DNA from 3 places in the Pseudomonas sp. FW507-12TSA genome. Region 2 is predicted to be linked to each of the others. Evidence: predicted binding sites of a transcription regulator. Region 2 holds the regulator's gene; each other region holds the start of a gene.
The links. Region 2 encodes sigma-54, which starts transcription at its own class of promoters, with help from an activator protein. Its sites were predicted from a motif close to ANTGGCATNNANNTTGCTNT; they were not measured.

Region 1 (10,662 bases), on a different contig from region 2:
AGATCGAGAACGTGGTGTGGCCTGGGTGGCTGTCGCACTCGATCAAGCCCTGGTGCTGGCTGATGATGTTCTGGGTGATGGCCAGGCCCAGCCCGGTACCATCCGGACGGCCGCTGACCATGGGGAAGAAGAGGGTGTCCTGCAGTTCGGCGGGAATCCCCGGGCCGTTGTCGATGATCTCGATCTTGGTCACCAGGCGGTGGCGTACGTGGCCGATTGTGAACTGGCGCATGGTGCGGCTGCGCAAGGTGATGCGGCCCAGGCGCAATTCGTTCTGGGTGCTGATGGCCTGCATGGCGTTGCGCACGATGTTCAGGACTGCCTGGATCATCTGCTCGCGGTCGACCAGCACGTCGGGAATGCTCGGGTCGTAGTCCCGGACCAGGGTGATGCAGCCCTGGCTCTCGGCCTCCACCAGGCTGCAGACCCGCTCCAGCACCTCGTGGATATTGGTCGGCGCCAGGACCGGCAGCTTGTTCGAGCCGAGCATGCGGTCCACCAGGTTCCGCAGGCGATCGGCCTCTTCGATGATGACGTTGGTGTAATCCCTGAGGCCTTCTTCAGGCAGCTGGCGGGCCAGCAACTGGGCTGCGCCACGGATTCCCCCCAGGGGATTCTTGATTTCGTGGGCCAGGCCGCGCACCAGCATCTTGCTGGTTTCCTGCTTGGACAGCTGGGCCTCTTCCTTGGTGATGCGCAGCAAGCGATCCCGGGGATGGACTTCCAGCAGCAGCAAGGTGTCGCCGTTGCTGAGGATCGGCGTCACTGCATAGTCCACGGTCAGGGTCTGGCCGGTCAGGGCGGTGAGCATCGCCTCGCGCTTGGTGAAGGGGTGGGCCTGCTCCACCGCCTGGCGCAGGGAGCTCAAGGCTTCGGCCGACTCGGTGAATAGCTCGCTGATGAACTGCCCATGGCTGCGCTGGCCGCTGATGGCCAGGAGCATTTCCGCCGCCGGGTTCATGTACTCAAGGCGCAGGTCGGCGTTGAGCAGGATGGTGGCGGTGGTCAGGTTGTCCAGTAACAGGCGATGCAGTGGGTCGCTGATGGTCATTCGGACCTCTTTTGGAGCAGGGCGATCTGCGGCCGGTCGCGGATCGTGCACGGGTTGAAGCACTGTCATGGGGAAAATGCAAAAACCAAACCAAGGCTCCGAAAAGAAGCGTCCGAGCCCCTGAAGCAGGCGTTTGAACGACGCTTGCCTGGCGGGCTGCCAGCCCTGGCGAAGGTTTTCGACCCAAAATGGGTGGCCGATGAGCCATGGGTGCAAGGTTGTGCACCAATATAGTGCATGATCTGCCTCCGTGCATGATCCTTCGGCTGGATGGTGAATCGACGCCCGTTTTTCAGCGGCAACCATCCGGGCGCGGGTTTAGAGTGCCGGACCCGATGCTCGAAGAACCAGGATGCACCATGGACCACGCCCCCCTGCTGTTTCGCCTCCCTGACGACGACACCCTGTACCAGGCACTGCTGGATCGCGATCCGGCCTATGAAGGTTTTGCCTATGTCGGGGTGAAAAGCACCGGAGTGTTCTGCCGCCTGACCTGTGCCGCCCGCAAGCCCAAGCGCCATAACACGGTGTTCTTCGGCTCGATCAAGGGGTGTGTCGAAGCGGGTTTTCGCCCCTGCTTGCGTTGCCGCCCACTGGCCGAGGCGGGAGTCCAGGAGCCCTGGGTCAAGGTCTTGCTCGAGCAACTGCACGCGGATGCCGAGCGCCGCTGGTACGAGGATGACCTGGTGCGCCTGGGTTTGGACCCGTCCACCGTGCGGCGTGCCTTCAAGCGCTACTTCGGCGTGACCTTCCTGGAGATGGCCCGCTTGCGGCGCATGGGCCGGGGCATGCAGCAACTGGCATCGGGCGAGCCGGTGATCGAGGCCCAGATCAGTGCCGGCTTCGACTCCGACAGCGGCTTTCGCAAGGCCTTCGGCTGGTCGGCCAGCCACCCTCGAACTTGCGGGGGCGCGAGCTGCTCAAGGCGGATTGGTTGCAGACCCCCATCGGCGTGATGCTGGCCGTGGCCGATGCCCAGGTCCTGCATCTGCTGGAGTTCTTCGACCGCCCGGCCCTGGCGGGGGAGCTGCGCAAGTTGCAGGACAGCAGTGGTTCGAGCATCGGCTTCGGGCGTTTTGCCCCCATCGACCAGATCGAGGCCGAACTGCGCCGTTATTTCGCCGGTGAGCCGGTGTCTTTCCAGACACCATTGGCGATGCAGGCCTCGGCCTTCACCCGTACGGTATGGCAGGCGCTGCGGGCCATTCCCCTGGGCAGCACCTGCAGTTACGCCGGGTTGGCGCGGGATATCGGCTCGCCGACGGCGGTGCGCGCCGTGGCCCGGGCCAATGGCGCCAACCAGATCGCCATCGTCATCGCCTGCCATCGGGTGATCGGCGCCGATGGCTCGCTCACCGGTTATGGCGGTGGCCTATGGCGCAAACGCTGGCTGCTGGAGCATGAGCGACGCATGCACCTGGCCGGACGGGAACAACCGGTGCAGGCCAAGGAGTCGTTCAGCGGTGGGCGCGCAGCAGGAAGAAACTGATTTCCGCGCTTTGCTGCAGGACTTGCTCGCCCTCAAGGACTTGCACCGCCAGGCGATGAAGGCCGCGGTCGAGGTTCGACAAATGCAACTGCGGGCCACGGCCAGGGGCGCCGTGGGGTTCGCCATCCAGCAGCAGGCGCAGGCGATGGGACGGCTTTAGCGGCGGGTGCAGGTCTACCTGGACGCTGAAGCTGCCGTTGTTGGCCCGCAGCGCGCCCTGCTCCGGCACTCCGTTGAGCTGCAGGCGGCGGTAGGCCTGCCTTTGGCTGGTCTGGCAGGCGGCCGGTGCCCTGTTCGAAGGCGGCCAGTCGCTGGGTCCTCGGTCGCTGCCGGTGCAATGGCCGGCGGTGGGGTGATAGGGGGCCGCATCAACCGGCAGCAGGGTTATCCACAGCAGCCATAAAGCAGCGATACGCATGGTCCGGATCCTCCTGGTGAGCCCTCAGCATAGGGGCGCACCGGGCAGGGGCGGGCGTGGTTAACCTTTGAATACACATAATTCGGCGGTGGCCCGGATCATCGCCAGCTGGCGCAGCAGTTCGCCGGCGCTGGCCTGGTTGGCCCGGGCCAGCCACTGCGGGCAGTGCGGGTCGCTGCGCCGGGGAGCGAAGCTGGCCAGTTGTTGCAGCAGGCGCTTTTGCAACTGGTCCAGTTGCGGGCGGATCTGTCCGGCCAGGTCCTGGCGGGGAGTGTCCGGAGCCCGGCCTTGCAGGTTCCAGGCCGAGAGCCTGGCGTATTGCACCAGCTTGTTGGCCTCGATCTGCGCGGCGAAGAACTGCTCCACCATGGCTTCATCCAGGCCATGGCTGGCTGCCTGGGCCGTGGCTGCGGCGATCACCTGTTGCTCCCGGGGCCGGTCTTCCACGGCCTTGTGGCTGTCCCATTTGCTCAAGGCCACCTGCTCGGCGAGTGTCAGGCGTTCAGCGATGCTGCCCAGTAGTGGGGCGAGGCTGGCCGGGGTGTCATCGGCCCGGGCCAGGCTGGCGGACAGGGCGCAGGCCAGGGCGAGAAACAGGCTCAGGGAAGATTTCATCGGCGGGCTTCCGGGTGGGTAATGGGCTGGCCATGATGCCTGCAAGCTGGCGGGACGCCCACGGAAAATCCCCGGGGCGTTTGTGCCGGGAATGAAAAAGGCCTCCCGAAGGAGGCCTTTCGATCACGCCGCTTGCGCGAGCGCTACCGGATCAGCAGCTGTAGTACAGCTCGTATTCCAGTGGGTGCACGAAGGTGCGGACCTTGATCTCTTCTTCGCTTTTCAGGGCGATGTAGGCGTCGATGAAGTCGTCGCTGAAAACGCCGCCTTTGGTCAGGAACGCACGGCCCTTGTCCAGCTCTTCCAGGGCTTCCTTCAGGCTGCCGCAAACTTGCGGGATCTCTTTGGCCTCTTCAGGCGGCAGGTCGTACAGGTTCTTGTCCGCGGCATCGCCTGGGTGGATCTTGTTCTGGATACCGTCCAGGCCGGCCATCAGCAGTGCGGCGAAGCACAGGTACGGGTTGGCGGCCGGGTCCGGGAAGCGTGCTTCGATACGGCGGGCTTTGGGGCTCGACACGTAAGGGATGCGGATCGAAGCGGAGCGGTTACGGGCCGAGTAGGCCAGCATCACTGGAGCTTCGAAGCCTGGCACCAGGCGCTTGTAGGAGTTGGTGGCCGGGTTGGTGAAGCCGTTCAGGGCCTTGCCGTGCTTGATGATGCCGCCAATGAAGTACAGGGCGGTATCGGACAGGCCGGCATAACCTTCACCTGCGAAGGTGTTCTTGCCGTCTTTCCAGATCGACATGTGTACGTGCATGCCCGAGCCGTTGTCGCCGTACAGCGGTTTTGGCATGAAGGTGGCGGTGCGGCCATAGGCGTCGGCCACGTTGTGCACCACGTACTTCAGGGTCTGGGTTTCGTCGGCCTTCTTCACCAGGGTGTTGAACTTGACGCCGATTTCGTTCTGGCCGGCAGTCGCCACTTCGTGGTGGTGGACTTCGACGGTCAGGCCCATTTCTTCCAGTGCGTTGCACATGGAGGTACGGATTTCGTGGTCATGGTCGAACGGTGGCACGGGGAAGTAGCCGCCCTTGATGCCTGGACGGTGGCCCTTGTTGCCGCCTTCCACGTCCTGGTCGGACATCCACGAGCCTTGCTCGGAGTAGATCTTGAACATCGAGCCGGAGATGTCGGACTTGAACTTCACCTGGTCGAAGATGAAGAACTCAGGCTCTGGACCTGCGAATACGGTGTCGCCGATACCGGTGGCCTTCAGGTGCTCTTCGGCGCGCTTGGCGATCGCCCTTGGGTCACGGTCGTAGCCCTGCATGCTCGAAGGCTCGATGATGTCGCACACCAGGATCAGGGTCGGCTCTTCGGTGAACGGGTCGAGCACGGCGGTCTCGTCGTCCGGCATCAGGATCATGTCGGAGGCTTCGATGCCTTTCCAGCCAGCGATGGAGGAACCATCGAACATCTTGCCCGCTTCGAAGAAGTCCTCATCCAGCGCATCACGAGCCGGCATGGTCACGTGATGTTGAGTGCCCTTGGTGTCCGTGAAGCGCAGATCAATCCACTTGACGTCATGATCTTTGATGAGTTGAACCGACTTCGACATAGTGTCCTCCGGGGTGGCTTCGGGCTTGATGTTGGAGTGCCCTTAGAATGTGGGTGATGCCGGCGCGAATACTCTGCCATGGCAACCTGCCTCACAAGGGAGCAAATTGCATGCCAGTGCCCTGGGATGGGTTTTGTGCTCCAAAACCACGCTTTGTACGACCCATGGCAACGAACGCCGGCTTTTTGCGCACTGCAATGTAGCGCTTATTCGAACGAATGACCCGTTTTGGTGCATTGAAAACCTTCTGCACATTAACTGGTTAAACCTTGAGCAATTTCCGCTATAATCCGCGCCCCCCTTTTTCGGCTGGCCCAGCGCGCGCTGTTTTCATGAAACTAATCGTTAAAGTTTTCCCGGAAATCACCATCAAGAGCCGCCCGGTACGGACGCGTTTCATCCGTCAGCTGGCCAAGAACATCCGTGCCGTGCTCCGCGACCTGGACCCGGCCGTGGTGGTCAATGGTGTGTGGGACAACCTCGAGCTGGAAACCGCCGTCAGCGAGCCCAAGGCCCTGAAGGAGATGACCGAGCGCCTGCGCTGCATGCCCGGCATCGCGCATTTCCTGCAGGTCGATGAATACCCCCTGGGGGATTTCGACGACATCGTCGCCAAGTGCAAGCAGCACTTCGGCCACGCCCTGGAAGGGAAGATCTTCGCCGTGCGCTGCAAGCGGGCGGGCAAGCATGAATTCAGCTCCATGGATGTGGAAAAGTACGTCGGCAGCCAGTTGCGCCGGCAGTGCGGTGCGGCGGGAATTTCCCTGAAAGAGCCGCAAATCGAAGTGCGGATGGAAATTCGCGACCAACGGTTGTTCGTGATCCACAGCCAGCACAACGGCATCGGCGGCTACCCGCTGGGCGCCCTGGAACAGACCCTGGTGCTGATGTCCGGCGGCTTCGACTCCACCGTGGCGGCCTACCAGATCATGCGCCGCGGCCTGATGGGGCACTTCTGCTTCTTCAACCTGGGCGGTCGTGCCCATGAATTGGGCGTGATGGAAGTCGCGCACTATATTTGGAAGAAGTACGGCAGCTCCCAGCGCGTGCTGTTCGTCAGCGTGCCGTTCGAGGAAGTGCTCGGCGAGATCCTCGGCAAGGTCGACGACAGTCATATGGGCGTCATCTTGAAGCGTATGATGTTGCGTGCCGCCTCGAGCATCGCCGAGCGCCTGCACATCGACGCGCTGGTTACCGGCGAGGCGATCTCCCAGGTTTCCAGCCAGACCCTGCCGAACCTGTCGGTGATCGACTGCGTGACCGACAAGCTGGTGCTGCGGCCGCTGATCGCCAGCCACAAGCAGGACATCATCGACCTGGCCAACCAGATCGGCACCGCCGATTTCGCCAGGCACATGCCGGAATACTGCGGGGTCATCTCGGTGAACCCCAAGACCAATGCCAAGCGCCATCGCGTCGAGCATGAAGAGAAAGAATTCGACATGGCCGTGCTCGAGCGAGCGATCGAGCGGGCCAAGCTGGTGCCGATCGATCGCGTGATCGACGAGCTGGGCCAGGACCTCAAGGTCGAGGAAGTCGACGAAGCCCTGGCCGGCCAGATCGTCATCGACATCCGCCATCCGGATGCCCAGGAAGACGATCCGCTGGAACTGCCGGGGATCGAAGTGCAAGCGCTGCCGTTCTATGCGGTGAACGCTCGTTTCAAGGAGCTGGACCCCAACCGCCAGTACCTGCTGTATTGCGACAAAGGCGTCATGAGTCGCCTGCATGCTCACCATCTGCTCAGCGAGGGACATGCCAATGTGCGCGTTTATAGACCGAGCTAAATGCCCGGGGCTGTTCGCCTGTGGCTTGCGTCACCGGCCCCCCGACGCCGCCGTCAAGCTGTAACGGCAAGGCCTGAATCTACTGTCCATCGCTGCCCGCACTGGTCAGCACACCGAATCCTCTGATCGAGATACACAAGTGATCGAAAATCTACGCAACATCGCCATCATCGCCCACGTTGACCATGGTAAGACCACCCTGGTAGACAAACTCCTGCGCCAGTCCGGCACCCTGGAGCGCAACGAGCTCAACGACGAGCGCGTGATGGACTCCAACGACCAGGAAAAAGAGCGCGGCATTACCATCCTGGCCAAAAACACCGCCATCAACTGGAACGGCTACCACATCAACATCGTGGACACCCCCGGCCACGCCGACTTCGGCGGCGAAGTTGAGCGCGTAATGTCCATGGTCGATTCCGTTCTGCTGCTGGTCGACGCTCAAGACGGCCCTATGCCGCAAACCCGTTTCGTGACCAAGAAGGCTTTCGAAGCCGGCCTGCGTCCGATCGTGGTGATCAACAAGGTCGACCGTCCGGGCGCGCGTCCTGACTGGGTTCTGGACCAGATCTTCGACCTGTTCGACAACCTGGGCGCTACCGAAGAACAGCTGGACTTCAAAGTGGTCTACGCCTCGGCCCTGAACGGCATCGCCGGTCTGGACCACACCGACATGGCTGAAGACATGACCCCGCTGTACCAGTCGATCGTCGACAACGTGCCTGCGCCAAGCGTCGACCGTGACGGTCCGTTCCAGATGCAGATCTCTGCCCTGGACTACAACAGCTTCCTGGGTGTGATCGGTGTTGGCCGTATCGCCCGTGGTCGCATCAAGCCGAACACCCCGGTTGTGGCCATCGACACCGAAGGCAAGAAGCGCAACGGCCGTATCCTCAAGCTGATGGGCCACCACGGCCTGCACCGCGTCGACGTCGAAGAAGCCCAGGCTGGCGACATCGTCTGCATCAGCGGTTTCGATGAGCTGTTCATCTCCGACACCCTGTGCGCCCCGGATACGGTCGAAGCGATGAAGCCGCTGACCGTTGACGAGCCAACCGTTTCCATGACCTTCCAGGTCAACGACTCGCCGTTCTGCGGCAAGGAAGGCAAGTTCGTCACCAGCCGTAACATCAAGGACCGTCTGGACAAAGAGCTGCTGTACAACGTTGCCCTGCGCGTCCAGGAAACCGATTCCCCTGACAAGTTCAAGGTATCGGGCCGTGGTGAGCTGCACCTGTCGGTACTGATCGAAACCATGCGTCGCGAAGGCTTCGAGATGGCTGTAGGCCGTCCGGAAGTGATCATCCGCGAAGTGAACGGCACCAAGCAGGAACCGTTCGAAAACGTGACCATCGACATTCCTGAAGAATCCCAGGGCAAGGTCATGGAAGAGATGGGCCTGCGTAAAGGCGACCTGACCAACATGGTGCCGGATGGCAAGGGCCGTGTTCGTCTGGAATACAACATCCCTGCTCGCGGTCTGATCGGTTTCCGTAACCAGTTCCTGACCCTGACCAACGGTGCGGGCATCCTGACTTCGATCTTCGATCGCTACGACACCATGAAGTCCGGCCAGATGTCCGGCCGCCTGAACGGTGTTCTGGTTTCGGTCGAGACCGGCAAGGCCCTGACCTACTCCCTGGAAACCCTGCAGGCTCGCGGCAAGCTGTTCGTCGAGCACGGCCAGGAGATCTACAACGGTCAGATCATCGGCCTGAACAGCCGTGACAACGACCTGGGCGTGAACCCGACCAAAGGCAAGAAGCTCGACAACATGCGTGCTTCGGGCAAGGACGAAGTCATCGCCCTGGTACCACCGGTTCGCCACACCCTCGAGCAGGCCCTGGAATTCATCCAGGACGACGAGCTGTGCGAAGTGACTCCTAAGTCGATCCGTCTGCGCAAGAAGATCCTCGACGAAGGCGAGCGTACCCGCGCTGCCAAGAAAGCCAAGTCCAACTAAGACTGGCTGAATGAAAAACGCCCCCGGTCGCAAGGCCGGGGGCGTTTTTTTGTGTCTGGAGAAAACCTGTAGGGACCGTCTTGCCCATTACCGGCCAAGACGCTGTCTACACCGGCGATGGCGGCAGAGTTGCAGAGGGTGGGCGGGGGTCAGAAGCGTTCCAGGGTCCGTCGGCTGGTGTTGCTCGGGCGTTCCAGGGGCTTGGGCTTGTAGGCGCAGTAGCCTGGGCGCGGGCCGATCTTGGGATGGTTGCGGCAGGTATCGGGGCGCTTGTCGTAAATGGTGCACAGGCGGCTCTTGCGGTCCAGATACAGGCAGTCGTTGTTGCTCATGCGCTGCAAGGTGAAGATTTCCGACTTCTGGTTGTAGCGCTCGACGATGCCTTCCTTCTGCAGGCGCTTGGCGATGTTCTTCGCCGGCTCGCCCCGCTCGAACTCGTCGACGATGCCGATGCGGATCAGGTCCTTGATCTTCACTTCCACTGGTAGCGTGCAGCAACTGGACATGCAGGAACCGCACATGGGCGCGGAGTACTTGGCCCAGGTATCGAGGCGATCGATTTCCGCGGCGGCAATCAGGTTGGAGTTCATCAAGGTGGGTTCCGGCATGTTTTCGGGGCGCGCGATCATACCGGGACTGCTGGATTTTTGAACAACTTTGCGTCGGATTTTTCGCACTGATGTGCCGGTTATTTCGTGCTGGTACGACCTCTGCTTGTTTTTTCCCCGCTGGAGCGGGGGACGGCGCTTTTTGCCCGGTCATTTGAATCAAGGCCGAACCAGAGCCTTCACCTCGTGTCAGACCGACTAGGCTCAGTCAATTCCATGCTCACTGTGTATCTCGTCAGAGGTCTTAACGATGACTCAGGAATCCCCTGTTCGCGACACGGAGGTAGCGGCTTTTCGTGAAGCCGTCTTGACCAAACTCACCTATGCGGTCGGCAAGGACCCGGACCACGCCTTCGACCATGACTGGTTCGAAGCCATCGCCCTGGCGGCCCGGGACCACATGGTCGATCACTGGATGGATCACACCCGGCAGATCTATCGTCGGGGCCAGAAGCGGGTGTACTACCTGTCCCTGGAGTTCCTGATCGGCCGCTTGCTGATCGACAGCCTGAGCAACCTCGGGCTGCTGGACGTGGCTCGTGAAGCCCTGTCGGACCTGGGCGTGGACCTGGAGCGCATTCGCCTGCTGGAGCCCGACGCGGCCCTGGGCAATGGCGGCCTCGGGCGCCTGGCGGCCTGTTTCATGGAGAGCATGTCGACCCTGGGGATTGCCGGCCATGGCTATGGCATCCGTTATGAACACGGGTTGTTCCGCCAGGCCATAGTCGACGGCTGGCAGCAGGAGCAGACCGAGCACTGGCTGGACTTCGGCAACCCCTGGGAGTTCGAGCGTCCCGAGGTGATCTACTCCATAGGTTTCGGCGGCGGTGTCGAGACCGTGGTCGACGAGAGCGGCGCGCCCCGCCAGGTCTGGTGGCCGGCGGAAACCGTGCGGGCGGTGGCCTACGACACCCCGGTGGTGGGTTGGCGCGGTGCCAGCGTCAACACCCTGCGCCTGTGGCGGGCACGGGCCATGGAGGAGTTGCACCTGGAGCGCTTCAACGCCGGCGACCACCTGGGCGCCGTGGCCGAAGTGGCGCGGGCCGAGAGCATCTCGCGGGTGCTGTACCCGGCCGACAGCACCGAGGCTGGCCAGGAGCTGCGCCTGCGCCAGGAATACTTCTTCGTCTCGGCGTCCCTGCAGGATCTGCTGCGCCGGCACAAGAACATGCA
Region 2 (10,662 bases):
CAAGACCGCACGCGCCGAAATGCTGGCAGCCGAAGCCTTGAAGATCATGGAAGACAATCGAATCAACGCACTGATCGTGGTGGATAACGAGGATCGCCCGATCGGCGCCTTCAACCTGTCCGACCTGCTGCGCGCGGGAGTGATGTAATGACCGACGACCTGCTGCAACGCGGCAAGCACATCAAGCTGGCGGTCTTCGACGTCGATGGCGTGCTGACCGACGGGCGCCTGTACTTCCTCGAGGATGGCAGCGAATTCAAGACCTTCAATACTCTCGACGGCCAGGGCATCAAGATGCTCATGGCCGCCGGAGTACAAACCGCCATCATCAGTGGCCGCAAGACGCCAGTAGTCGAGCGCCGGGCCAAGAACCTGGGAATCCCTCACCTGTACCAGGGCCGCGAAGACAAACTGGTGGTATTGGACGAGCTTCTCGCCCAACTGGGCCTAAGCTATGAACAGGTCGCCTATCTGGGCGATGACTTGCCCGACCTGCCGGTTATCCGCCGCGTCGGCCTGGGCATGGCGGTCGCCAACGCGGCCCCGTTCGTCCGCGAGCATGCCCACGGCACTACAACGGCACGGGGCGGCGAAGGCGCTGCCCGCGAGTTCTGCGAACTGATCCTGCATGCCCAGGACCGCCTCGAAGCAGCCAACGCTGCTTATTTATAGGGTCCCACCGATGCTGAGCAAAAAGATTCGCAACATCCTGATCTTCGGGACCATCGCCCTGCTGTTCGCGGCGGTCGGTTACTGGAACATCAGCCCTGAGCGGTTTCTCGACAAGCCAGTGGTGCAGGTCGACGAAAGCGCCATCGACTATTTCGTGATCAACGCCCAAAGCGTGCAGTACCTGCCCGATGGCAAGCTGCAGTACGAGATGACCTCGGACAAGGTCGAGCACGTCAAGGCCAGCGAAGTCACCCTGCTGACCAAGCCGGACCTGCAGATGTATCGCGGCACCACCTATCCGTGGCATGTCCAGAGCGAGCGTGGCGAGGTCAACCCCGATGGCACCGAAGTCGAGCTGATCGACTCGGTCCGCGTGGCCCGTACCGACGAGAGAAATCGCAACCTGCTGATCACCACCAGCCGCATGACAGTATTCCCGCAGAAGCAATATGCGCAGACCGAGCAAGCCGTTAGAATCGACGGCGCCGACGGCGTGACCACTGCCAAGGGAATGAAAGCGTATTTGAAAGACGGCAGGATGAACCTGCTATCGAACGTAAGAGGACAGTATGAGGCTCGTTAAAACCCTCCCTATTTTGCTCAGTCTGGGCGCAGCACTGGGAAGCGTGAGCGCCTGGGCTCTGCCGAACGATAGCCAACAGCCGATCCGCATCCAGGCCGATGACGCCCAGCTCGACGACAAGAATGGCGTGGCCACCTACAAGGGCGATGTAATCATCACCCAGGGCTCGATGAAGATCACCGGCAATACCGTGACCATCACCCGGGCCAAGACCGGTGAAATCGACGTAGTGACCTCGGTGGGCAACCTGGCCTACTTCGAGCAACTGCAGAAGCAGACCGACCCGAAGCCGGTCCAGGCCTATGCCGTGACCATCCAGTACCATGCCCAGCAAAACCGCATCGTGCTGATCGACAAGGCCAAGGTCATCAACGACGGCAACACCACCGAAGGCGAGAAAATCGTCTACGACACCGTCAAGCAAGTGGCCAACGCCGGGCGCGCCAACGGCAGCTCGGTTACCGCGCCACGTCCGCGAATCGACATGGTCATCCAGCCGAAAAAGAAAACCGACGAGCAAAAGGCCCAGTAATGGCAACTCTCAAAGCCCAGCATCTGGCCAAGAGTTACAAGAGCCGCCAGGTCGTGCGTGATGTCAGCCTGTCCATCGACAGCGGCCAGATCGTCGGCCTGCTTGGCCCCAACGGTGCCGGCAAGACCACCTGCTTCTACATGATCGTGGGCCTGGTCCAGGCCGACCAGGGCCGAGTCCTGATCGACGACCTGGACGTCAGCCACCAACCGATGCACGGCCGCGCCCGTGCCGGCATCGGCTACCTGCCCCAGGAAGCCTCGATCTTCCGCAAGCTGTCGGTGGCCGACAACATCATGGCCATCCTCGAGACCCGCAAGGAACTGGACAAGGCCGGCCGTCGCCAGGAGCTGGAAAGCCTGCTGCAGGAGTTCCACATCAACCACATCCGCGACAACCTCGGCATGAGCCTGTCCGGTGGTGAACGCCGCCGCGTGGAAATTGCCCGGGCCCTGGCCACCGCCCCCAAGTTCATCCTGCTGGACGAACCTTTCGCAGGCGTGGACCCGATCTCGGTCGGCGACATCAAGCAGATCATCCATCACCTCAAGGCCAAGGGGATCGGCGTGCTGATCACCGACCACAACGTCCGCGAAACCCTGGACATCTGTGAGACCGCCTATATCGTCAACGACGGACAACTGATAGCCGAAGGCGACTCCCAGACCATCCTGGCCAACGAACTGGTCAAGGAAGTCTACCTGGGCCATGAGTTCCGCCTGTAAGGGCTGAGGTGCAGGACCCATTGCCTGGGCGCTGGGAACGATAAAACCCCACAAACTTTATTGTTACAGCGCTCTAGGCAAACACTTCAGTTTCAGGCATATAATTTGCTTATGTTTGGCGCTCCGGCGCCCTGTAGTGGATGGCGCATGTGCGCCGGCAATTAAGGTGTTAAGCCCCTGCCATGAAACCATCGCTAGTCCTGAGAATGGGCCAGCAGCTGACGATGACACCGCAGCTGCAACAGGCCATCCGCCTGCTCCAACTGTCGACCCTGGACCTGCAACAGGAAATCCAGGAAGCCCTGGAGTCCAACCCGATGCTCGAACGCCAGGAAGACGGCGACGACTTCGACAACAGCGACCCCCTGGCCGACAACACCGAGTCCAAACCCAACACCGAGATCCAGGAACCCTCCTACCAGGAAACCACCCAGACGGTGGACAGCCTCGAGGACGGTGAATGGAACGAACGTATCCCCAACGAGCTACCGGTGGATACCGCCTGGGAAGATGTGTACCAGACCAGCGCCAGCAGCCTGCCCAGCAGCGATGATGACGAGTGGGACTTCACCACCCGCACCTCGGCTGGTGAAAGCCTGCAGAGCCACCTGCTCTGGCAGCTGAACCTGGCCCCGATGTCGGACACCGACCGCCTGATCGCAGTGACCCTGATCGACTGCATCAACAACCAGGGCTACCTGGACGAAACCCTGGAAGAGATTCTCGAAGCCTTCGACCCCGAGCTGGATATCGAGCTGGATGAGGTCGAGGCTGTGTTGCACCGCATCCAGCAATTCGAGCCGGCCGGCATCGGCGCCCGCAGCCTGGGCGAATGCCTGCTGCTGCAACTGCGCCAGTTGCCGGCGAAAACCCCTTGGCTGGCCGAGGCCCAGCGCCTGGTCAACGACTACATCGACCTGCTGGGCAGCCGCGACTACAGCCAACTGATGCGCCGCATGAAGCTCAAGGAAGACGAGCTGCGCCAGGTCATCGAACTGGTCCAGAGCCTCAACCCGCGCCCGGGTTCGCAGATCGAGTCCAGCGAAGCCGAGTACGTGGTTCCTGACGTCATCGTGCGCAAGGACAACGAACGCTGGCTGGTGGAGCTGAACCAGGAATCCGTGCCACGCCTGCGGGTCAACGCCCAGTACGCCGGGTTCGTGCGCCGCGCCGATACCAGTGCGGACAACACCTTCATGCGCAACCAGTTGCAGGAGGCCCGCTGGTTCATCAAGAGCCTGCAGAGCCGCAATGAAACCCTGATGAAGGTCGCCACCCAGATCGTCGAGCACCAACGTGGATTCCTCGAGTACGGCGACGAAGCGATGAAGCCCCTGGTCCTGCACGACATCGCCGAAGCGGTAGGCATGCACGAGTCGACGATTTCCCGGGTGACCACGCAGAAATTCATGCATACCCCACGGGGCATATATGAGCTGAAATACTTTTTCTCGAGCCACGTCAGCACCTCCGAAGGCGGTGAATGCTCGTCCACGGCGATCCGCGCGATCATCAAGAAACTGGTGGCTGCGGAAAATCAGAAAAAGCCGTTGAGTGACAGCAAGATCGCTGGTTTACTGGAGGCACAAGGTATCCAGGTAGCCCGCCGGACCGTCGCCAAGTACCGCGAATCCCTTGGGATCGCGCCTTCCAGCGAACGCAAGCGGTTGATGTAGCCGCCGGGCTGGCCACAGCGTTTCGGAGTGTGCTTGAAACCCGCCGAGCGATGACCGGGCAAGGTAGCCCGATCGATGTGCAGGCTGGTTTCAGACACAGTCTAGGTGGCAGGCAAAACGGCCTGCCGCGTTATGCACTGGCAACGAAGGAGAAGCTGTATGCAAGTCAACATCAGTGGACACCAACTCGAAGTGACTGAACCTCTGCGCGTCTACATCGGCGAGAAGCTCGACCGACTGGAACGCCATTTCGACAAGATCACCAATGTGCAGGTCACCATGGCCGTCGAGAAGCTGAAGCAGAAAATCGAGGCGACCCTGCACATCCACGGTGGGGAGGTCGTCGCCAATGCAGAACATGACGATATGTATGCCGCAATCGACCTGCTCACGGACAAGCTTGACCGCCAACTGAAAAAGCATAAGGAAAAGCAACTCCACCTTCTCCAAGGCACGGGTCGCTGATACTCCCCTCCCATGATCCGACTTGAAAGCATCCTGACCCCCGGCCGTTCCCTGGTGAACGTGCCGGGCGGCAGTAAAAAACGCGCCCTCGAACAAATTGCCAACCTGATCAGCCGTGAAGTGCCTGATCTGGAGATGCAGGACGTATTCGAGAGCCTGATCGCCCGCGAGAAACTCGGCTCCACCGGGTTCGGCAACGGCATCGCTATTCCCCACTGCCGCCTCAAAGGCTGCGAGTCCCCCATCAGCGCGCTGATGCACCTGGACGCTCCGATCGACTTCGATGCCATCGACGGCGCTCCCGTGGACCTGCTGTTCGTACTGCTGGTCCCGGAGGCCGCCACCGATGCGCACCTGGAACTGCTCCGGCAGATCGCCAGCATGCTCGATCGCAAGGAAGTTCGTGAGCGGCTGCGCAGCGCCACCAGCAACGAAGCCTTGTACCAGGTCGTGCTGGACGAACAGAACGGTCGGTAACCATGCGTTTGATCATCGTCAGCGGCCGTTCCGGCTCAGGTAAAAGCACCGCCCTCGATGTTCTGGAGGACCACGGCTACTACTGCATCGACAACCTGCCAGCCGGCCTGCTGCCCGAGCTGGCCGAACGCGCGTTGATCCATACCGAATTGGCGCAACCGCTGGTGGCGGTGTCCATCGACGCCCGCAACCTGCCAAGCCACCTGTCGCGGTTTCCGGAGCTGCTGGAAGAGGTTCGCAGCCGGCACATCCAGTGCGATGTGCTGTACCTGGACGCCGACGAGGAAACCCTGCTCAAGCGCTTCTCGGAAACCCGCCGGCGCCATCCCTTGAGCAGCGCCAACCGCTCGCTGGCCGAGGCCATCCATGACGAGACCCAACTACTGGGGCCGATCGTCGACCTGGCCGACCTCAAGGTCAACACCACCAACCTCAATCTCTACCAGCTGCGGGATACCATCAAGCTGCGGCTGTTGAACCAGCCCGAGCCAGGCACTGCCTTCCTGGTGGAATCTTTCGGATTCAAGCGTGGCATGCCGGTGGACGCCGACCTGGTGTTCGATGTGCGTTGCCTGCCCAACCCGTACTGGAAACCCGAACTGCGCGCCCAATCCGGACTGGACGCTCCCGTGGCCGAATACCTGGCTGCGCAACCGGATGTCGAAGAGATGTTCCAGGACATCTCCAGCTACCTGCTCAAGTGGTTGCCACGCTTCGCCGCCAGCAACCGCGCCTACGTGACCATCGCCATCGGCTGTACCGGCGGGCACCATCGTTCCGTGTACCTGACCGAGCGCCTGGGCCAGGTCCTGCAAAAATCCCTGAAGAACGTCCAGGTTCGCCACCGCGACCTTAGCTGAAAGGATCTACCCCGCGATGCCAGCTCTGGAAATCGAGATCATCAACAAACTGGGCCTGCATGCCCGCGCATCAGCCAAGTTCGTCGGCGTCGCCGGCCAGTTTCCCTGCCAGATTCGCGCTGGCCGGACGCCGGAATCCATGGTCGACGGCAAGAGCATCATGGCCATGATGATGCTCGCCGCCGGCAAGGGCACCAAGATCTATCTCAAGACCGAGGGCGAACAGGAACAGCAAGCGCTGGATGCCCTGGTCGCCTTGATCAACAACTACTTCGACGAAGGCGAGTAAGCCTGCCCGGGCATTGCCCAGCCGGCACTCAGGAGAGTGCCGTGTCCATTACCATCATCAGGCAGAAGCCGATACACAAGCCAAGACTGGCAAGCTTTTCGTGACCATTGCGCCGGGACTCGGGAATCACCTCATGAGTCACCACCAACAGCATGGCTCCGGCCGCCAGGGCCAACCCCAACGGCAACAGCACCTGTGCCAAGCTCACCAGCCAGGCACAAAGCAGGGCGAACACTGGCTCCACGAGGCCAGAAGCAGCGCCGATCAGGAACGCCCTGACTCGCGACATTCCAGCACCTGCCAATACCAGTGCGATCACCAGCCCTTCCGGCACATCCTGAAGCGCGATACCCATGGCCAGGCTATCCGCATCGGCCATGCCGCCGCCGGCCGACACTCCGACCGCCATGCCTTCGGGAATGTTGTGGGCAATGATGGCGAAGACGAATAACCAGATCCGCGGCGCGATGACTGGGTGCTCCGGCGTGCCCACCAGGGTCTGCGAACTGCCGCCGGAAATCTTCAGGTCCACCAGGAACAGGCCGAGGGCACCCAGCATGATCCCGGTACAGACCAGGCCACTGGCGCCCCAGGCCGACAGTCCCAGCTCCTGGGCCGCTGCGATGCCCGGCACGATCAGCGAAAACGCCGTCGCCGCCAGCATCACTCCGGCGCCAAAGCCGAGCAAGGTATCGCTCACCGCGATCGGCATCTTACGGATCACCAGCACCGGCACTGCTCCCAGCGCAGTGCCCAAGGCGCAGATCGCACCACCCTGCAAGGCACGCAACAAACGCGGTTCCAGGTTCAGCCAGTTGAGCCCCTGAGCCACCAGCAATGCGGTACCCGCCAACACCAGCAGCGAACCGAAGGCATAACGAAACATCCGTCCGCTGCTGATCGCCAATGTCTCTGTGCCCATAGTCGACCTTATTTATTATCCAAGGAAAAATCAGGCCATCGCGGCGTGGTAACGCTGGGCGACTTCTGGCCAATTGATCACGTTATAGAAGGCATTGATGTATTCGGGCCGGCGATTCTGGTAGCGCAGGTAGTAGGCGTGTTCCCACACATCCAGGCCAAGAATCGGTGTGTTGCCATTCATCAGCGGACTGTCCTGGTTGCCGCTGCTCTCCACTACCAGGGTTTTCTCCGGAGTCACGCTGAGCCAGGCCCAGCCGCTGCCAAAACGGGTCAGCGCGGCCTTGGTGAAAGCCTCCTTGAAGCTCTCGAACCCACCCAAATGCCGGTCAATGGCCTGTGCCAGTGCACCATCGGGCTTGCCCCCGCCGGCAGGCGTCATCACTGCCCAGAACAGCGAATGGTTGGCGTGCCCGCCCCCCTGGTTGATCACCGCGGCACGCAACCCCTCCGGCAACTGCTGGATGCTCGCCACCAGCCTCTCTACTTCCCACTCGGCCCATTCGGTGCCTTCTATCGCCGCGTTGAGGTTGTTGACGTAGGTCTGGTGGTGCTTGGTGTAGTGGATTTCCATGGTCTGCGCATCGATATGCGGTTCCAGGGCATCGTATGCATAAGGCAGAGCAGGCAAGGTAAAGGACATGTCAGTGCACTCCATGAGAGGGGCTGCCGTGCCTATCCGCAGACAGGCACTCGGTGTTGTTGTCCAGCAAACGGTGGGAACGGGGATATGCGCCGTGCTCACCGATGAAATTGAGCAGCTCGAGGTAGGTCTTGCTGCTTTGGCGCAAGGCCGCTTCACGCAGCGCCAGGGGCAAGCGGTTGTCTTGCATGGTCTGCAACAACCGCTGGTGGATAGCACAGAGATACTCTGCGCTCTCCTCCGGCTGGTTCAGGCGTAAATGCAGGTCCGCCAGGTTGTGGTGGGAGATCACGCAGGCCGCCACCGCTTCGTCGGCATCAGGCCAGCGCTCGAACAGCACCTGGGCCAATGCCAGCGCTTGCAGGTAGAACTCACGGGCATCCACCAGCTCATCCTGCATGAACAGGCGATTGGCCCTTTCAATCGTGCGTTTCCAGTGCTCCATGATCGACCTCCAAAGCGCTAACGGGGGTTACACGCCACCTGCGGTGAGCTTCTCCGGATCCAACAGGACCTCCAGCTGGCTGCGCGACAGATCGGTGTGTTCAAGTGCCACATCGATCACCGGACGCCCCTGCTTGTAGGCGGTCTTGGCGATCTCCGCGGCCTTCTGGTAACCGATGATCGGGTTGAGGGCGGTCACCAGGATCGGGTTGCGCGAGAGCGCTTCCTTGAGCTTCGCTTCATTGACCTTGAAGCTGGCGATGGCCTTGTCTGCCAGCAGGCGGCTGGAGTTGGCCAGCAACTCGATACTGCTCAGCAGGTTCTGGGCAATGATCGGCAGCATTACGTTGAGCTCGAAGTTACCCGACTGCCCGGCCACGGTAATGGCGCTGTCGTTGCCGATCACCTGGGCCGCCACCATCGCTGTCGCCTCCGGAATCACCGGATTGACCTTGCCAGGCATGATCGACGAACCAGGTTGCAAGCCCTCCAGCTCGATCTCCCCCAATCCGGCCAGTGGTCCCGAGTTCATCCAACGCAGGTCGTTAGCGATCTTCATCAGCGAGACCGCCGTTGCCTTCAGTTGCCCGGAGACGGTTACCGCGGTGTCCTGGGAGCCGATCAGGGCGAACAGGTTCTTGCCCGGGGTGAACTGCACCTGGGTCAGCTCGCTCAACTGCCGGCTGAAACGCGCGGCGAACTCCGGATGCGCGTTGATTCCCGTACCTACCGCAGTACCACCCTGGGCCAGGGCCTGCAGGCTCGGCAACAAGTCCTGCAGATGCGCGATGTTGGCCTTGAGCTGCTGCGCCCAGCCCTCCAACACCTGGCTCATGCGTACCGGCATGGCATCCATCAGGTGGGTGCGGCCGGTCTTGACGAACGAGTGCACCTCCAACGCCTTGCGCTCGATGACCTCGACCAGGTGCACCAAGGCCGGCAACAGTTGCTCGTGCAAGGTCAGGGCGGCACTGACATGGATGGTGGTGGGAATGATGTCGTTGCTGCTCTGGCCACAGTTCACATGGTCATTGGGGTTGACCACCTCGCCCAGCAACCGGCTGGCCAGGGTCGCCAGCACTTCGTTGGCATTCATGTTGGAACTGGTACCGGAACCGGTCTGGAACACATCCACCGGGAAGTGCTGCATGAAGTCGCCTTCCAGTAGCCCCTGGGCGGCATCCACGATGGCCTTGCCCTGGGACTGGCTGATCTGGCCCAGCTCGACGTTGGCCCTGGCCGCCGCTGCCTTGGCCAGGATCAGCGCCCGGATGAAAGCCCGCGGCATGCGCTGCCCGCTGATAGGAAAGTTATCCACCGCACGCTGGGTCTGCGCGCCATACAACGCCAGCTCCGGGACCTGCAACTCGCCCATGCTGTCGCGCTCGATACGGGTATTACTCATCGGGAAATCCTTGCACCAGTTCAATCAGGGGAATGGAAGGCAACAGCGAACAGGTCGCCAGTCGCCAGGCATGGCTTTGCCAGCGCTTGAGCCGGCACTTGCACAACGACAACCGCTCCATATCGCGCAGAGGTCGCCACGCCTGGTCCAGGCACAAGCTGCGCCAGTGCCAGGGCAACGCGGTATCGGTCGCGGTATCGATCAACAAACGGAAGGAGGTTTCGGCAACGGTCCAGGCGGATATGGCCGTGCAACAGGCCAGATATCGCCCCTCGGCCAGGTAATGCTCGATCAGACGGGGTTCGTCCGGGTCCAGTGCGCAACGGATCTGGCGGCTCATCCAGCGCCAGCTTTCAAGGTAAGGCTGCTCGTGCAAGGCAGGACTCATGACCTGGGCTCATTGAATAATGATTTTCATTATTAAATGATATTGAGAATCAAATCAATGTGGATTGTACAAATTTCACTCAAACCTTGTAGCTGGCTCGACCCTCACTGCCAAGGGAGGAATCTCCCCATCGCAGCCATGCTTGAAGAAAACCCGAAAGCCAAAAAATTTGCTGCAAATGTGCGCAAGGTCTCCCCCTCGCCATTTCGTGGCCCCGCACCCGGGATTAAGCGATCTCGACAAGTAATAATTGGAACTCAAAGCAAAGTCTGTAAAAACATATCAAAGCCTTTAACTTCCGCATGAACAACTAACTTCCTATAACACGAACAAGCCGCCCAGACCGGCAAATACTGCGGCTCCTATTTAATGAAAAAAACTAACTCCAAAACTTTAACATTCTAAACTTCATGAACGCCTAGCACGTTCAAACTCAAAAATCTTGGCTGCTCGACACTTTATTCGAGGACCTCTCGCCTTGAAGTTAAAAATGACTACGTAATAAGCGTATGCTAGAGAGCTTCCTGACTCACCTCAGCCGTTAACCTCACAAGTTCAGCCAAATCAGCGACGACAATCCGC
Region 3 (10,662 bases), on a different contig from region 2:
CCGCTGCTACATCACCGACCTGGACCTGTCCGGCCTGCTCGGTGATGGGCAAAGCTCGAGCATTCTCTACCTGCGTTACAAGGCCAGCCTGGAGCGGGCCCTGAACGAGGCGCTGGAGCAGGTCTAGGCGGGTATCAGAGGTGGAAGTCGCCTGCGGCTTCCGGCTGGTATTCGACTTCCAGCAAGGTCAGCTTCAGGGTCTTGCCGCCCGGGGCCGGCCAGTCGATGTATTGACCGACCTGCAAACCCAGCAGCGCACTGCCCACCGGCGCCAGAATAGAGATCTTGCCTTCGTCGGCATTGGCATCCTGTGGATAGACCAGGGTCAGGTGATAGTCCTTGCCACTGCTTTCTTCACGGCAGTGCACTCGCGAGTTCATGGTGACGACACCGGCCGGAACCTCATCGTGACCCATCAGCGTTTCGGCGCGATCCAGCTCGGCTTGCAAGGCAATGACGCCTGGCAGCGAGTCGTCCAGACTATCGATCAGGCGCTCCAGACGCTGTACGTCAAGGCGGGTAAGGATGATGGATGGTGCAGTACTCATGATCCTGGCTGACTCCTGTTTTTTCTGCACAAAAAAGCAAAACCCCGCCAAATAAGACGGGGTTCTCACCGGCCTCGAGGTAGCGAGGCGAAGTCGGACACTATCACAGCATTCGCAATAAACAAACCGTGCGGATATACGCTACAGGTCCCCCGGTGCAGCGGCCTGTTTGCGCTGCAGTGCCTGGGCGCAGATCACCCGGCGACGCTCATCGTCGGCCGAGCGCCATTCGCGGATGTCCTCCACATGCCGGAAACAGCCGCGACAGACCTTTTCTTCATCGAGACGGCACAGGCTGATGCACGGCGAACCCACGGCGGGGCTGACGTTGCTGTAGAGCGGCTTGGGCGGACGAACCGCGGAGCCCTGGCTCACGACTCAGAGCCCGTCGAACTCGAGCTTGATGTCGGCCTGCTCGAAGACGATGCGCTCGAGCATCTCGCCCAGTTGCTCGGCACTCTTGTCGCACACCCAGCGTTCGCTTTCTTCGTCGTAGTCGAAGTGGAAACCACCGGAGCGCGCGGCCAACCATAACTGGCGCAGGGGCTCCTGGCGACTGAAGATCACCTGGCTGGCGTTGTCGAACTTGACGGTGAGCACGCCGGCCGAGCTTTCCAGGTCGATGTCCAGGTCGCTCTCATCGAAAATATCCTCCAGCGCCTGCTGGGTGGCGTCCACCAGGTCGTGGAAACGGGCTTCGGTCAAACTCATTGCGGGAACCTCGAAAAGTGTCTAGTCACGCTCAAGCGCCGCAAGATACGGGCGCCTCCCGGTGAATGCAAAGGATACAGAACCTGCAGCCACCCGGGGCGACCAATCCTCCGGCAGGCCCCGCAGCCGTTGACGAAGGCTCCCCCGGCGGGTTTTGCCTTGCATAGGCAAGCTGCCGGGTGGCCGGTATACTCGGGCGCAATTTACGCATTCTCAAGGATTTCGCCATGAAGCGCCTGATCTCCGCCCTTGCTGCGCTCGTCGCGGTTGCCTGCCTTGTAACCGCCTGCGGCCAGAAAGGCCCGCTGTACCTGCCTGACGACAGCAAATCCCCTGAAGAGCAGTCCAAGGCGCACAAGCACGACACCTACGACACCTACTAAGGGCCCGCCATGGACGCTTTCAACTACCGCGACGGCGAGCTGTTCGCGGAAGGCGTAGCCCTGTCCGCCATTGCCGAGCGTTTCGGTACGCCCACCTACGTCTATTCCCGGGCGCATATCGAAGCCCAGTACCAGGCCTATGCCGACGCTCTTGCCGGCATGCCGCACCTGGTCTGCTTCGCGGTGAAAGCCAACTCCAACCTGGGTGTGCTCAATGTCCTGGCGCGCCTGGGCGCCGGCTTCGACATCGTCTCCGGTGGCGAACTGGAACGAGTGCTGGCTGCCGGCGGCCAGGCCGACAAGGTCGTCTTTTCCGGCGTCGGCAAGACCCGTGATGACATGCGCCGCGCCCTGGAAGTGGGCGTCCACTGCTTCAACGTCGAATCCGCCGAGGAACTGGAGCGCCTGCAACAGGTGGCCGCCGAGCTGGGCGTGCGCGCCCCGGTGTCGCTGCGGGTCAACCCCGATGTCGATGCCGGCACCCATCCGTACATTTCCACCGGCCTCAAGGAAAACAAGTTCGGCATCGCCATCGCCGCCGCCGAGGATGTGTACATCCGCGCGGCACAGCTGCCCAACCTGGAGATCGTCGGGGTCGACTGCCACATCGGTTCGCAACTGACCACCCTGGCGCCCTTCATCGATGCCCTGGACCGCCTGCTGGACCTGGTGGATCGCCTCGCCGAATGCGGTATCTACCTGCGCCACATCGACCTCGGTGGCGGCCTGGGCGTGCGTTATCGCGACGAAGAGCCGCCGTTGGCCGCCGACTACGTCAAGGCGGTACGCGAGCGCCTGGCCGGCCGCGACCTGGCCCTGGTGTTCGAGCCGGGCCGCTTCATCGTCGCCAACGCCGGCGTGCTGCTGACCCGCGTGGAATACCTCAAGCACACCGAACACAAGGACTTCGCCATCGTCGACGGCGCCATGAACGACCTGATCCGCCCGGCGCTGTACCAGGCCTGGATGGATGTCAGCGCCGTCCGGCCCCGGGATGCCGAACCCCGTACCTACGACATCGTCGGCCCGATCTGCGAAACCGGCGATTTCCTCGCCAAGGAACGTTCGCTGGCCCTGGCCGAAGGTGACCTGCTGGCCGTGCATTCCGCCGGCGCCTATGGTTTCGTCATGAGCTCCAACTACAACACCCGCGGCCGTGCCGCCGAAGTACTGGTCGATGGCGACCAGGCTGTGCAAGTGCGTCGCCGCGAAACGGTGGCCGAGTTATTCGCTGGCGAAAGCCTGCTGCCGGAGTAAGACCATGCTGCTGCGTTTTACCAAGATGCACGGCCTGGGCAATGACTTCATGGTTCTCGACCTGGTCAGCCAGCACGCGCACATCCAACCCAAGCACGCCAAGCAATGGGGGGATCGCAATACCGGGATCGGTTTCGACCAGTTGTTGATCGTCGAGGCCCCGACCAACCCGGATGTGGATTTCCGCTATCGGATCTTCAATTCCGATGGTTCCGAGGTGGAGCAATGCGGCAACGGTGCGCGCTGCTTCGCCCGGTTCGTACTGGACAAGCGCCTGACCACCAAGCGCCGGATCCGCGTGGAGACCAAGAGCGGCGTGATCGAGCTCGACGTGCGCAACGACGGCCAGATCAGCGTCGACATGGGCCCGCCACGCCTGGTGCCGGCCGATATCCCGTTCCAGGCGCCAGCCCAGGCCACCAGCTATATCCTGGAGGTCGACGGACGCCAGGTCGAGCTGGCCGCCGTCTCCATGGGCAACCCCCATGCGGTGCTGCGGGTCGATGACATCAACAGCGCACCGGTCCACGAGCTGGGCCCGAAGATCGAGCACCACCCGCGCTTCCCGGCCCGGGTCAATGTCGGTTTTCTCCAGGTCCTGGATCGCCAGCGCGCGCAATTGCGGGTGTGGGAACGTGGCGCCGGGGAAACCCAGGCCTGCGGGACCGGCGCCTGCGCAGCCGCAGTGGCCGCGATCAGCCAGGGGTGGATGGATTCGCCGCTATTGATCGACCTGCCGGGCGGACGCCTGTCCATCGAATGGGCAGGCCCTGGCCAACCGGTGCTGATGACCGGCCCGGCAGTACGCGTATACGAAGGACAGGTGCGTCTATGAGTGAGCGAAATCCATGACCGACCAGCCGCAGGTTCCCAGCACCACGCCCGACGAATCCCCCGCGCAGAACCTGGAAGCGGCGGCCGTCGCCGCCTACCTGGAGGCGCACCCGGACTTCTTCGTCGCCCACGAAGAACTGCTTCCGGCCTTGCGCATTCCCCACCAGCGCGGCGATACCGTCTCGCTGGTGGAGCGGCAGATGAAGATCCTGCGCGAGCGCAACATCGAGATGCGCCATCGCCTGTCGCAACTGATGGACGTGGCCCGGGACAATGACCGGCTATTCGACAAGACCCGGCGCCTGATCCTCGCGCTGCTGGACGCCACCAGCCTCGAAGAAGTGGTGATGAGCGTCGAGGACAGCCTGCGCCAGGAGTTCCAGGTACCTTTCGTCAGCCTGATCCTGTTCAGCGACAACCCCATGCCGGTGGGCCGCTGGGTATCGGCAGCCGAGGCCCAGGGTGCCATCGGCGGCTTGTTGTCCGAAGGCAAGAGCGTCAGCGGCAGCCTGCGCGAGCATGAGCTGGACTTCCTGTTCGGCGAAGAACAGCGCAAGCAGATCGGCTCCACTGCAGTGGTGGCCCTGGCGCACCAGGGCATGCACGGCGTACTGGCCATCGCCAGCCGCGATCCACAGCACTACAAGAGTTCGGTGGGCACCCTGTTCCTCAACTACATCGCCGAAGTCACCGGCCGCGTGCTGCCGCGCTTCACCCACTCCCTGCGCTCGGTCCGCTGAGCATGCAAGGACAACTGGACGCCTACTGCGCGCACCTGCGCAGTGAGCGCCAGGTGTCGCCCCACACCCTGGAGGCCTACCGCCGCGATCTTGGCAAGGTGCTGGGGTTCTGCGAGAAGCAGCAGATACGCAGCTGGGTCGACCTGGATATCCAGGGCCTGCGCAGCCTGATCGTACGCCTGCACCAGCAGGGGCAGTCCTCCCGCAGCCTGGCCCGGCTGTTGTCCGCGGTACGCGGGCTGTATCACTACCTGAATCGCGAAGGGTTGTGCGAGCACGACCCGGCCAACGGCCTGGCGCCGCCCAAGGGCGAGCGGCGGCTGCCCAAGACCCTGGATACCGACCGGGCCCTGCAACTGCTCGATGGCGCGGTGGAAGACGACTTCCTGGCCCACCGCGACCAGGCGATACTGGAGCTGTTCTATTCCTGCGGATTGCGCCTGTCCGAGCTGACCAGCCTGGATCTTGCGCAGTTGGACCTGGCCGACGGCCTGGTGCAGGTCCACGGCAAGGGCAGCAAGACCCGGGTCCTGCCGGTGGGCCGCAAAGCCCGCGAGGCCCTGGCGCTGTGGCTGCCACTGCGGGCCTTGAGCAACCCGCCGGACGGCGCCCTGTTCGTCAGCCAGAAAGGCCGGCGCCTCGGCCCCCGGGCCATCCAGCTGCGGGTCAAGGCCGCGGGCGAGCGCGAGCTGGGGCAGAACCTGCACCCGCACATGTTGCGCCACTCATTCGCCAGCCACCTGCTGGAGTCCTCCCAGGACTTGCGTGCCGTGCAGGAGCTGCTGGGCCATTCGGACATCAAGACCACGCAGATCTATACCCACCTGGACTTCCAGCACCTGGCCGCGGTCTACGACAGCGCCCATCCACGGGCCAAACGCAACAAAGGCGGTGAACAATGACCATCAAGCTGATCACCTTCGATCTCGACGACACCTTGTGGGACACCGCTCCGGTGATCGTCAGCGCCGAGGCCACCCTGCGCCAGTGGCTGGCCGAACATGCCCCGGACCTGGGCGGCGTGCCGGTGGAGCACCTGTGGGCGATCCGCGCGCAAGTACTGGAGCGCGAGCCCGAGCTCAAGCACCGGATCAGCGCCTTGCGCCGGCGCGTGCTGTTCCATGCACTGGAGGAAGCGGGGTATGAACAGGCTGAGGCCAGCCGGCTGGCCGCAGAGGGCTTCGAGGTATTCCTGCATGCCCGGCACCAGCTGGACATCTTCCCCGAGGTGCAACCGACCCTGGAGGCCCTGGCCAATCACTTCGCCCTGGGAGTGGTCACCAACGGCAATGCCGACGTGCGTCGCCTGGGCCTGGCGGACTATTTCCAGTTCGCCCTGTGCGCCGAGGATATCGGCATCGCCAAGCCCGATGCCCGGCTGTTCCAGGAGGCCCTGCAGCGCGGCGGCGCCAGTGCCGACACCGCGGTGCATATCGGTGACCACCCGGGCGACGACATCGCCGGCGCCCAGCAGGCCGGTTTGCGCGCCATCTGGTTCAACCCGGGCGGCAAGGCCTGGGAAGCCGAGCGCGCACCCGATGCGCAGATCCGCAGCCTGACCGAACTGCCCGCGCTGCTGGGACGCTGGAAGTCCCTCTAGACGCTCGCCCGCTTTTTACACCGGCATGAAAAAACCCGCAGCGACGGCGGGTTTTTTCAGCAAGCAAGTAGCAAGGCTCAGATAGGCCGGCTGCCGTACTTGTTATCAGGCTTCTTGGGCGGGTCGGCGACCACGTTGGCCTCGACTTCCTGCACTTTACCGCCACGGGCCAGGAATTCTTCCATGGCACGCGCCAGTGCATCGCGCTCCTTGTTCTTGGCTTCGACACTCGGCAGCTCGTCTACCGAGACAGCGGCCTTGGACTTGCCTTTGGCGGTCGGAGCGGGAGCCTCACCGCCATCGTCTTCCGCCACATCTTCGGCGGCCGCTTCAAGACCTTCTTCGGTATCGTCTTCGTCACCTACTTCGAGGTCGTCGTTTTCCAGATCATCGTCGCTCATGTTCTACCTCATGACTTGCGAAAAGCAGATTAGTTATAGCCCAGCTCGGCCATCTGTCGAAGGCTGCCGGAAAAAATCAACATCCACTGATACTCAGCGGCTTATGCCTTATCACCCTGCAAGGTGACAAGGACTTTACGAGCACCGCCGTGATCACGGTGCTCGCCCAGGTAAACACCTTGCCAGGTGCCCAACGCCAGCCGGCCCGCCGAGATCGGCAAAGTCAGCTGACAGCCTAGCAAACTGGCCTTGAAGTGGGCCGGGAGGTCGTCCGCGCCTTCGTCGTTGTGTTCGTACCCGCTCATGCCTTGGGGCACCAGGGTATTGAAGAAACGCTCGAAGTCGCGCCGGACCGCCGGGTCGGCATTCTCGTTGACGGTCAACGAGGCCGAGGTATGTTGCAGCAACAAGTGCAGCAGTCCGACTCGATATGCCTTCAACTCAGGCAAGCCGGCGAGCAACTCGTCCGTTACCAGGTGAAAGCCCCGGGGCCTGGCCCGCAGGGTAATCAGGGTCTGTTGCCACATACCTATCTCCACGCTTCGGCGCGCATTCTAGCGCGCTCAGGAAAAAAACAAAGCGCCGAATAATCCTGCTTTAGTGTAAGCATTTGCCCTACTAAAAATCGTCTGGCAAACCTGCCAAGGCTCACCATAAAAACCTTTCAGCCTTCCTCAATGACAAGCACCAGGCAAAAAAATGCCCGGCCGAAGCCGGGCTTTTTCGAGCAGTGTGCTTACAGGTTGTAACCGCGCTCATTGTGCTGGGCCAGGTCGAGGCCGACAGCCTCTTCTTCCTCGGTCACCCGCAGGCCGATGATCGCATCCAGCACCTTGAGGATGATGAAGGTCGCCACGGCGGTGTAGATCACGGTCAGGCCCACGCCCTTGGCCTGGACCCAGACCTGCGCGGCAACGTCGGTCACGGTGCCGAAGCCACCCAGGGCCGGGGCGGCGAAGACCCCGGTCAGGATCGCTCCGAGAATGCCGCCAATGCCATGCACGCCGAAGGCATCCAGGGAGTCGTCATACCCCAGCTTGCGCTTGAGGCTGGTCGCGCAGAAGAAGCACACCACACCCGCCGCCAGGCCGATGACCAGGGCCCCCATCGGGCCGACGGTACCGGCCGCCGGAGTGATCGCCACCAGGCCTGCCACCACGCCCGAGGCGATCCCCAGGGCGCTGGGTTTACCGTGGGTGAGCCACTCGGCAAACATCCAGCCCAGGGCCGCGGCAGCGGTAGCGATCTGGGTCACCAGCATGGCCATGCCGGCAGTGCCATTGGCCGCTGCGGCGGAACCGGCGTTGAAGCCGAACCAGCCGATCCACAGCATCGCCGCGCCCATCAGGGTGTAGCCGAGGTTGTGCGGGGCCATTGGCGTGGTCGGGAAGCCCTTGCGCTTGCCCAGCACCAGGCAGCAGACCAGGCCGGCGATACCGGCGTTGATATGGACTACGGTGCCGCCGGCGAAATCCAGCACGCCCCAATCGCCCATCAGCGAACCCGGACCGCTCCAGACCATGTGCGCGATGGGCGCATAGACCACGGTGAACCAGATGCCCATGAAGATCAGCATCGCCGAGAACTTCATCCGCTCGGCGAAGGCACCGACGATCAGCGCCGGAGTGATGATGGCGAAGGTCATCTGGAAGGTGACGAATACCGCCTCGGGGAACAGCGCCGCCGGACCGGTCACGCTGGCCGGGGTGATACCGGCGAGGAAGGCCTTGGACAGGCCGCCGACGAAGGAATTGAGGTTGACCACGCCAGCTTCCATCCCGCTGGTGTCGAACGCGATGCTGTAGCCATAGATGAACCACAGGACCGTCACCAGGCCAGTGATGGCGAAGCACTGCATCATCACCGAAAGAATGTTCTTGGACCGCACCATGCCGCCGTAGAACAGCGCCAGCCCGGGGATGGTCATGAACAGTACCAGGGCGGTGGAGGTGAGCATCCAGGCGGTGTCGCCGGAATTGAGGACTGGAGCAGCCGCTTCGTCTGCCGCCATGGCCAAGCCAGGCATTACGAGGGGCAAAAGGGCTCCTAGCCCTGCGAATTTACGCAGAGTCATGTTGTTTTCTCCTGGGGCGTTGGGTTTGGGGCGGCTTAGATTGCGTCGGTATCGGTTTCGCCGGTACGGATGCGAATAGCCTGTTCCAGATTGACCACGAAGATCTTGCCGTCACCGATCTTGCCGGTGTTGGCAGCCTTGGTGATGGCCTCGATGACCCGGTCCAGATCCTTGTCGTCGATGGCGACATCGATCTTCACCTTGGGCAGGAAATCGACCACGTATTCCGCGCCGCGGTACAGCTCGGTATGGCCCTTCTGCCGACCGAAGCCCTTGACCTCGGTGACGGTAATGCCCTGCACGCCGATTTCGGACAGCGACTCGCGCACGTCGTCCAACTTGAACGGCTTGATGATGGCGGTGACTAGCTTCATGAAACTCTCTCCCGAATTGGTGGACTTGCCCCAGGAAAACAAACCCGACTCAAGTCTAAGCGCAGTGCCTGGCTTTGTAACGCATCGTCGGCCCTCCTCAACCGGACCGACGCTAGCCGCCCTGACGAAACACTCCCCGTTTCGTCGGTCGCACTGCATTCGTCACAGCGACTGCATCAGTGCATGGGTCACCAGGGTCTAAGCAGAAAGCTTGCCAGGTCGGGAAACACCAGCGATTTCATGAAGTTGCCCGCGGCCCGCGGCCAGGGGCGGGAAAACCCGCCACCGATACGCACGATAACGGTGCGCGCGGTGGCGGCCCGATGCGCAAAAAACGTGCAGGCCGGGCGGCGCCAAGCCCTCGGTTCGTGCGTGATACACTGCGGCCCATCAGCTATTCAGGACATTCCCATGCTCGCCCCCAAAGATCTCCTCGACGCCCTGAGCGGTCATGCCTCGCGCTTGTTCAGCGGCGAAACTCCCCTGCCGCGCAACGAAATCGAAAGCCAGTTCAAGGCCCTGCTGCAAAGCGGCTTCAGCAAGCTGGACCTGGTCAGCCGGGAAGAATTCGACAGCCAGATGGTGGTCCTGGCGCGTACCCGGGCCCGCCTGGAAAGCCTGGAAGCCAAGGTCGCCGAGCTGGAAGCCAGGCTTGAGCCGAAGGATCAATGAGCTGACACCCTCCTCGCCGGCCGCGCGCCTTCATCAAGGCTGAAGGACAGGCCGGCGACACATCCTGTCTGCATTGCCCAGCGCTCGCGCTGCCCCCCCTCGCCTATCCTTGCAACACCGCAGGATGCGGTTCCCGCCGCTGCAAGGAAGAACGTCGCATGTCCCTGGCCATCATCCACAGCCGCGCCCAGATGGGCGTACAGGCTCCGGCCGTCAGTGTCGAAGTGCACCTGGCCAACGGCCTGCCGAGCCTGACCCTGGTGGGGCTGCCCGAAACCGCGGTCAAGGAAAGCAAGGACCGGGTCCGCAGCGCGATCCTCAAAGCCGGCTTCGACTTCCCCGCCCGGCGCATCACCCTCAACCTGGCTCCCGCCGACCTGCCCAAGGACGGTGGCCGCTTCGACCTGGCGATCGCCCTGGGCATCCTCGCGGCCAGCCAGCAACTACCGGCCACGGCGCTGGATCGCGTCGAGTGCCTGGGCGAGCTGGCGTTGTCCGGGGCCGTGCGCCCGGTGCGCGGCGTGCTGCCGGCGGCCCTGGCAGCAAGGGATGCCGGCCATGCCTTGCTGGTGCCCCGGGCCAATGCCGAGGAAGCCTGCCTGGCCTCGGGCCTGAGCGTGATCGCGGTCGACCATTTGCTGGAGGCGGCGGCCCATCTCAACGGGCAGGCGCCGATCCCGGCCTGCGTCAGCCAGGGCCTGCCCCATGACCGCGCGCCCTACCCCGACCTGCGCGACGTCCAGGGCCAGCTGGCCGCCAAGCGGGCCCTGCTGGTGGCTGCGGCCGGGGCCCACAACCTGCTGTTCTGCGGCCCGCCCGGCACCGGCAAGACCCTGTTGGCCAGCCGCCTGCCCGGCCTGCTGCCACCGCTGCAAGAACACGAGGCCCTTGAGGTAGCAGCCATCCAGTCGGTGAGCAGCCCCGCCCCGCTGGAACACTGGCCACAGCGTCCGTTCCGCCAACCCCACCACTCGGCGTCGAGCGCAGCCCTGGTGGGCGGTGGCTCGAAACCGCAGCCCGGGGAAATCACCATGGCCCACCATGGCGTGCTGTTTCTCGACGAGCTAC

Region 1: the regulator sigma-54 is predicted to act here: its motif matches at 5,230-5,249, upstream of glnA (glutamate--ammonia ligase).
Region 3: the regulator sigma-54 is predicted to act here: its motif matches at 9,122-9,141, upstream of glnK (P-II family nitrogen regulator).

The regions. Positions count from the first base shown of each region.
Region 1 covers NZ_JBYSWT010000007.1:122,792-133,453, reverse strand. The annotation lists gene glnL (nitrogen regulation protein NR(II)) at 1-1,051, opposite strand, end outside; partial or broken gene AC3WK8_RS09270 (bifunctional transcriptional activator/DNA repair enzyme AdaA) at 1,411-2,540, shown strand; gene AC3WK8_RS09265 (DUF4124 domain-containing protein) at 2,509-2,958, opposite strand; gene AC3WK8_RS09260 (chorismate mutase) at 3,019-3,573, opposite strand; gene glnA (glutamate--ammonia ligase) at 3,725-5,131, opposite strand; gene thiI (tRNA uracil 4-sulfurtransferase ThiI) at 5,464-6,918, shown strand; gene typA (translational GTPase TypA) at 7,058-8,881, shown strand; gene AC3WK8_RS09240 (YkgJ family cysteine cluster protein) at 9,031-9,474, opposite strand; gene AC3WK8_RS09235 (glycogen/starch/alpha-glucan phosphorylase) at 9,740-10,662, shown strand, end outside.
Region 2 covers NZ_JBYSWT010000014.1:89,349-100,010, forward strand. The annotation lists gene AC3WK8_RS15270 (KpsF/GutQ family sugar-phosphate isomerase) at 1-148, shown strand, start outside; gene AC3WK8_RS15275 (KdsC family phosphatase) at 148-672, shown strand; gene lptC (LPS export ABC transporter periplasmic protein LptC) at 683-1,255, shown strand; gene lptA (lipopolysaccharide transport periplasmic protein LptA) at 1,242-1,787, shown strand; gene lptB (LPS export ABC transporter ATP-binding protein) at 1,787-2,512, shown strand; gene AC3WK8_RS15295 (RNA polymerase factor sigma-54) at 2,695-4,188, shown strand; gene hpf (ribosome hibernation-promoting factor, HPF/YfiA family) at 4,348-4,653, shown strand; gene ptsN (PTS IIA-like nitrogen regulatory protein PtsN) at 4,666-5,130, shown strand; gene rapZ (RNase adapter RapZ) at 5,133-5,990, shown strand; gene AC3WK8_RS15315 (HPr family phosphocarrier protein) at 6,007-6,279, shown strand; gene AC3WK8_RS15320 (ZIP family metal transporter) at 6,308-7,201, opposite strand; gene AC3WK8_RS15325 (superoxide dismutase) at 7,232-7,843, opposite strand; gene AC3WK8_RS15330 (DUF2753 family protein) at 7,845-8,288, opposite strand; gene AC3WK8_RS15335 (class II fumarate hydratase) at 8,316-9,692, opposite strand; gene AC3WK8_RS15340 (FagA protein) at 9,685-10,080, opposite strand.
Region 3 covers NZ_JBYSWT010000001.1:20,260-30,921, forward strand. The annotation lists gene AC3WK8_RS00105 (class I adenylate cyclase) at 1-127, shown strand, start outside; gene rnk (nucleoside diphosphate kinase regulator) at 135-548, opposite strand; gene AC3WK8_RS00115 (DUF1289 domain-containing protein) at 690-923, opposite strand; gene cyaY (iron donor protein CyaY) at 927-1,259, opposite strand; gene lptM (LPS translocon maturation chaperone LptM) at 1,487-1,642, shown strand; gene lysA (diaminopimelate decarboxylase) at 1,652-2,899, shown strand; gene dapF (diaminopimelate epimerase) at 2,904-3,734, shown strand; gene AC3WK8_RS00140 (DUF484 family protein) at 3,748-4,473, shown strand; gene xerC (tyrosine recombinase XerC) at 4,476-5,375, shown strand; gene AC3WK8_RS00150 (HAD family hydrolase) at 5,372-6,073, shown strand; gene sutA (dormancy-specific transcriptional regulator SutA) at 6,151-6,474, opposite strand; gene AC3WK8_RS00160 (secondary thiamine-phosphate synthase enzyme YjbQ) at 6,576-7,001, opposite strand; gene AC3WK8_RS00165 (ammonium transporter) at 7,211-8,548, opposite strand; gene glnK (P-II family nitrogen regulator) at 8,584-8,922, opposite strand; gene AC3WK8_RS00175 (accessory factor UbiK family protein) at 9,334-9,594, shown strand; gene AC3WK8_RS00180 (YifB family Mg chelatase-like AAA ATPase) at 9,753-10,662, shown strand, end outside.